Oligoflexus sp.: one gene and its partner. The protein of the gene in region 1 interacts with the protein of each later gene in a pairwise test. Links are inferred from orthologs where the notes say so. Each region holds a gene or a part of one and is shown in the gene's direction. Other genes may lie near its edges.

Evidence for each region.
Region 2: the proteins of recA (region 1) and VFO10_RS14250 interact in binary tests that used the Bacillus subtilis proteins (3 or more experiments, as listed by UniProt). The link is inferred for Oligoflexus sp. from one-to-one orthologs.

The regions. Positions count from the first base shown.
Region 1 is NZ_DASTAT010000050.1:7,991-11,089, forward strand. The notes cover bases 222-2,999. They hold recA (recombinase RecA), read left to right. Parts: upstream 222-938; coding sequence 939-2,060; downstream 2,061-2,999. Other genes in these bases: VFO10_RS09970 (EI24 domain-containing protein), read left to right, coding at 227-937; VFO10_RS09980 (hypothetical protein), read right to left, coding at 2,129-2,999. Outside these bases: more of VFO10_RS09980, read right to left, coding at 3,000-3,099. UniProt on the Bacillus subtilis protein: Multifunctional protein involved in homologous recombination, DNA repair and competence.
Region 2 is NZ_DASTAT010000066.1:33,689-36,791, forward strand. What follows is about bases 153-2,934. They hold VFO10_RS14250 (DNA-processing protein DprA), read left to right. Parts: upstream 153-948; coding sequence 949-1,920; downstream 1,921-2,934. Other genes in these bases: VFO10_RS14245 (LysM peptidoglycan-binding domain-containing protein), read left to right, coding at 153-862; VFO10_RS14255 (DUF494 family protein), read left to right, coding at 2,045-2,542; VFO10_RS14260 (ATPase, T2SS/T4P/T4SS family), read left to right, coding at 2,582-2,934. Also shown: more of VFO10_RS14245, read left to right, coding at 1-152; more of VFO10_RS14260, read left to right, coding at 2,935-3,103. UniProt on the Bacillus subtilis protein: Protein that helps load RecA onto ssDNA during transformation. Binds cooperatively to circular ssDNA, is able to bridge different segments of DNA. Favors the loading of RecA onto SsbA- or SsbB-coated ssDNA and formation of RecA-DNA filaments.

The DNA.
Region 1 (3,099 bases):
CCACGCCTTTGCAAAAAAGTACAAAATTTCTCTTGGAAGTCGGATGGAAAACCGTTTAAAAGGGTGTGAGGCCATATCATTGTATGGTTGTTGGATTGAGTCTTCAGCCGCGGACGCTTGCATGGGATGTCTCTTCAGTTTTCCCGTGAGAATGCTTAGACTGTGTATCGGCTTCCGGTTTCCGTAGCTGAAGATGCCGCCCCTGCGGCAGGAAAGTATGTTTCGCATGATCAATCCCATCCGCGATTTGGTTCGCGGCAGTCGTCTGTATTGGTTGGGAGTCAAGTGGCTAAGCCAACATCCGATTTGGTTCCTTCTTTTGTTCATCCCAACTCTGGTAGGATTGGGACTGATGGCAGCTGCGCTGCTGCTTTTTTGGGAATACCAGGCGGATATTATGCGAACCCTGCTCTTCGAACCGGGTGAGGGGTGGCTCTGGGTCCTTCTTTATTACATAAGCAAGGGCCTGCTCTATCTGGCAGCTTTGGGACTGTCTCTTCTCTTTGGTCTTTTGACCACCAACGTTCTGGCGGCGCCGCTCTATGAGTTGCTGTCCTGTGCGGTGGAGAAGGAGAAGCGGGGGCGGGTGACGGAAATCTCGCTGTGGCAGTCGCTCAAGAATATTCCGGAGGAACTCAAGAAGGTCCTGCTCATTATGGTACTGTCTCTTCTGGTCTTTCTGGTACCGGGGCTGAATCTTCTGGGCATATTTGTGGCAGCTAGTCTGGTAGGGTGGGATTACTATGATTATCCCATGGCCAGGCGAGGCTGGAGTCTGAAACAAAGGTTAAGGGAAGCGAGACAGGATTATTTTGCCATTTTAGGCTTTGGCCTGTGGCTGGTGATACCCTTCGTTCATTTTATTTTGATGCCCATGGCCGTAGCAGGGGGAACCCTGATGGCTCTGGAGCGGATCGACACTATCGAGAGGAGATAACATGGGTTTAGAAAATTCCGCCGAACGCACAAAGGCCATTGACGCAGCGCTGAGCTCGATTGAGAAGCAATTCGGCAAAGGTGCCATCATGCGTTTGGGTCAGGCGGAGCAGGATGCCAGTCGGATCGAATCTATTTCGACCGGTTCCTTGTCACTGGATGCAGCTCTCGGAGTGGGTGGTTTGCCCAAGGGACGTGTGATCGAGATCTTTGGACCAGAATCCAGCGGGAAAACAACGCTGACTCTGCATATTGCGGCTGAAGTGCAAAAAGCCGGCGGTGTGGCAGCTTTTGTGGATGCTGAGCATGCTCTTGATACCTCCTACGCGAAAAAGATCGGCGTGAACCTGGATGAACTTCTGGTTTCACAGCCTGATACCGGCGAACAGGCTCTGGAAATCGTCGATATGCTGGTGCGCAGTGAAGCGGTGAGCCTTGTGATCATCGACTCTGTGGCGGCTCTGACCCCGAAAGCGGAAATCGAAGGCGAGATGGGTGACATGCATGTGGGTCTTCAGGCCCGCCTGATGTCCCAGGCTCTTCGGAAACTGACCGGCTCCGTGTCCCGTACGAACTGTACGGTCATCTTCATCAACCAGATCCGTATGAAGATCGGTGTGATGTTTGGAAGTCCGGAAACCACCACCGGTGGTAACGCGCTCAAGTTCTATTCTTCGGTTCGTCTTGATATCCGCCGCTTGGCGTCCATCAAGCAGGGCGAGGATGTGATCGGGAACCGCGTGCGTGTGAAAGTCGTGAAGAACAAGGTTGCCGCGCCTTTCAAAGAAGCGGAGTTCGATGTGCTCTTCGGTACGGGTATTTCCCATATCGGTGATCTGATCGATCTGGCTTCCAACCATGAAATCATTACCAAGACCGGCGCCTGGTTCTCTTACAAGGATCAGCGTTTGGGTCAGGGCCGTGAGAAAGCGAAGGAATTCCTGGAAGGCAATCCCGAGCTGAAAGCCCAGATCGAATACGAAGTGAAGAAGAAGCTCAATTTCCCCAATCTGCAGGAACCGAAAAAAGAGTCGGACGTGGCCAAGGCTGAAGCCAAAGGCGCCCGTAAGGGAAAAGCCGATGATGCTGAGCCGAAGGCCAAGGCTGCCGGCGCCAAGGATTGAGTTTGAGCTTACTGTGCTTTCGAGCGGCTCCTCGTTAAGAGGGGTCGCTCTTATCGTTTTCAGCGGAGTCAGTCCGGTTTATTATTGTTGGTATACGCCCGTCCAGGCGACAGCTCGCTGCTCGATTCCAGAATCATTTTGCCAAAGGCGAAACTTTCCTGCGCCTGCAGATCAGCAAAGCTGCGCGGAACAAAGTGAACGCGCACTTCATAATCGCCGGGCGGCAGCGCCGTACCCCGCGTTACCACGACTTTTTTCGCACCGATGGGAATGGCCGCACGGATATTCACACCGGGACCTAAAAGTTCAGCATAATGAATCGGGCGCATCTGACCGCAGACTTCATCGAGGCTCACGGTCAGAAGACTGTCCTTGCTCATTTTGAAGGGAAAGTGAAAGCTCTGCGCCTTCAAAAAGAGGCGCAGGTTCGGCAAAGTTGGATCCGGCAACGTGTTCCCGCCTTCAGCCGGCAGACAGCTTTCCGGTGCCGCGAGTGAGAAGGGATTATTATCGACGACGAAACTCGCGCTTCCACCATAGGCATAGCGTTTGTCCTGCATCGGAGCCGCGGGCGTTGTACCGGAACCCGGACCGCTATTGTCATCATCAGGCGGCAAGCTCGAGATAGTGGTATTGAAGTGATAGCGCATGCCGTTGACAAAGATATCAAGCGAGACGTCCACCAGGATATCCTGGGGGATTTTAATCGCCCACTGCCAGCCGCTCGTCGTATCCAAGGCCAGGGGTGCGGCATCGAAGGGAACATCATTCTGCGTGAAGACCCAATTCTCCAGAGTTGGAGACGAATTCACAAACACGGGCTGACTATTCTCTTCCAGGCGACACCAGACTTCGCCGTTGTCAGGCATGACTTCATAGCGGCAGGCCAGGTAAGCGCCACCAATCGGAACGGGCTCAAGCGCAGCCTGAGCTGCTTCAGCATCCTCGCTGTCATCATCGGCAGCGGGTTTCACGTCCTTGGCCTGAGCCGATTTGTTTCGGCTGTCAAACTTCGGACCTTCCTTGCAACTGAACCAAC
Region 2 (3,103 bases), on another replicon or contig:
AGACGATATCGTGCCCGTGGATAAAGGCGGCATGAAGGAAGCCGAGCTGGTGCGTGAGGATATCAACGGCATGCTCATGCGTTCCGAGATTCCGACCAATCAGCAGATCACCGATGCGAAGGATCTGGAGTCCGTCGCCGGCATCGACGATATGATCGAAGTCGTGGGCGAGCGCGAGCGTCCTGATAAGGTGCCACTTATCGTACCAGCTTTTATCGTGGCGGATGAATTCGAAGAGCTGGGTCGTATCGTGGGTGGCTCGGCTGGTTCCTATCTGATCGACAAAGGCCAGTTCCTGATCGTGGAGCCTGAAGACGACGACAGCCTGAAGACCGGCACCAGCTATACGATCGTGCGGGAAACCGGTAAAGTGCGGACCAAAAACGGCAACGACTTCGTGGGCTACCGTTATGAATTCATCGCGCATATCCAGGTGAATTCCAAGGACGAAGACGAGGACGTGTTCCGGGCCCAGGTCATTTACAACAGGCTCGGCGTGATGCCCGGCGACATGGTGATCGCGTACCGTTCGACCAAGCGCAGCATGCCCGTGAATCCTCCGCAAAGCATTCAGGGCGCGAATCAGCAGGTCGTGGCGTTTACCGAGCCCTTCATGGCGGTCGGCGGCCGTGGGGCCTTCGTCTTCCTTGAGCAGAACGAAAACAAGCTGCAGGAAGGCCAGGTCTACAACATCATGCAGAACGTGAAGGTGGCCGCGCCGAGTTTTCTGCGCGGTGATCTGCCGGATACGGAGAGTCAGGTGGCCAAGGCCTACATCGTGGATGCCTCCGCGTCCGGTGCCCTCGGTTTTATTTTGAGCGATGTGCTCGAAGTTCGACTGGGTGATAAGGCGAGTCCCTGAGTATTTGTCCGAGCCTTGATTCCATGTCCGTGGTTTTTCCCTTTCAGAAAATTTAAACCTCTTTTCGTTTGTGCGAAGGAGGTTTCATGTCCGTCATTCCCCAACTCGAAGCGCATTGTTCTCATGTCCTATCCCAATGGATGTATCGCTGGCTGTCTCTGCCGTTACATCAGGAGAGCGAAGACCCGCGCGTTACGATCGAAGCGCTCGGGGTGAGCGATTGGGCTGATTATATTCACTATCGTTTGGAGGCAGGGACCGTACCGTGGACGAATCTCATGCGCTCAGCTCAAGCGAGTCCGATCGCTCTCGCCACTTTGATTCATGAAAATATCAAGCAGACCACGCGTGCCGGTGCGCAGCTGATCGACTTCTATCATCCGCTTTATCCGGCGCTTCTTGCATGTATCAAAGATCCACCCAACTGCCTGACCGTTTTGGGTCCGCCCGAGACCTTGAGCAAGCCTTCGATCAGCATTGTGGGCTCGCGCCGTGCGTCTGGTTTTGCTCTGCGGGAAACGGAAGAGCTGGCTGCCGCCCTGGCCGCGGAAGGGGGTGTCATTGTCAGTGGTGGAGCTTTGGGTTGCGACATCACAGGGCATCGGGGAGCGCTGCGCTCGGGAGAAAGGCCCTGTCCAACGATTGTGGTGCTCGCGGGCGGACTCTCACGCTTCTATCCGCGTTGCAACGAAAACGTCTTTCGACTCCTGCAAAAATCCGGAGCGGTTTTCATTAGCGAAAGACTCTGGGAATATCCTGCCAGACCTTATGATTTTCCGGTACGAAACCGCATCATCACAGGGCTTTCGCCGCGTCTTCTTCTGATGCTCGCAGGTGAACGATCTGGCGCAAAAGTGACCGCCCAGCTCGCATTGGAACAGGGTCGGGAGGTCTTTGTCATGGTGCATCCCGAAGATGATGTGCGCGCACTCGGCTCGAAACAGTTGCTGCTGGAGGGCGCGACACCTTTCTTTTCCGCGCAGGACTATATGCGCATGGCCTGGAGCTGTGACGGCAGGGATTGGTTTGAAGCTGGTTCTGGCTTCGATCGTGTTTAAGGAATTTGTTTTGCTTTCCCGGGGACAAAGTCTTAGTCTATAAGAAAGTACATTCAGCATTAATATCGGAACCGTTGATATCAGAACTTAAGATATTGATGGATCCAGTTGAGGGGAGTGAGACATGCACAGTGTCACTTCACAGGCGACGTGGTGGTCTGTGGTCCGTGCCATGGCCGAAATGGTAATCTTTGGCTATGACGAACTGGAACTGACGGAACGTTACGTTCGCGACGAGCTTCTGGAAGCAGGGTTTTCTTCGACGGATATCGAAGCGGCCTGCGACTGGGTGGAAAAAGCCGTGAATTCGGGAACCGTCGTGGAATCACTCGCTATGCTGCAAAGCAAAGGCGAAGGCGTTCGCATCACCAATCCGATGGAACGCATCAACTTTAGCAACAAGATCTGGTCGAAGATTGAGCTGTGCCGGCATAAAGGGATTCTTTCCAGTGACATCATTGAACGCATGCTCGAAGGAGCCCGCGTCATTGATACTCGTGACTGGGATGATGAAGAAGTCAGCAACCTGCTGGCGGAAATCTTTATCGCCGTGCTGCCTGGAACATCGGAAGGCGACTTCCATGACATGTTCCACGCCTGCGTGCCCGATTACTATTGCTGATAGACGAAAGACCTGTCCCCTCTTACTGGAGGGGCTGTCTTGCTCATACAAAATCTTCTCGCATCCTACTTTCGCGACCCTTGTTTGGATGAAGTTCTGATCAATGGCTGTGATCAGGTCCTTCTTCTCTCTGGCGCTCAAAGGCGCATGGAATCTTCACCTTTTTCCTCCACTCAAAGTATGATCGAAGCCTGTCAGAACCTGGCTTTTTCACAGAACCTGCGTCTGGATCCTTTGATGCCGGCCGCGGGTGGCGCTTTGGAGATGGACGCCGAGCATTTCCGCTGGCACTGCGTCTTGCCTCCGGTTTCACGCGATGGTCCACTTTTGAGTCTCCGGCGTCATCGCCTCCGTGCTCTTGATCTTAAAGATTTTGTGACATCTTTTATGATCACGGAGCTGGACCGTGTTGCCGCTGCGTCCGCACCTCTTTTGATTGCAGGACCTACCGGCGCGGGGAAAACCTCGCTGATGATGGCTCTTTTACAGCGTACGGCCCGGGACATGCGCGTGGCGATCCTGGAACAGCTTGCCGAACTTCCGCGTCTGGGACCGGGATGG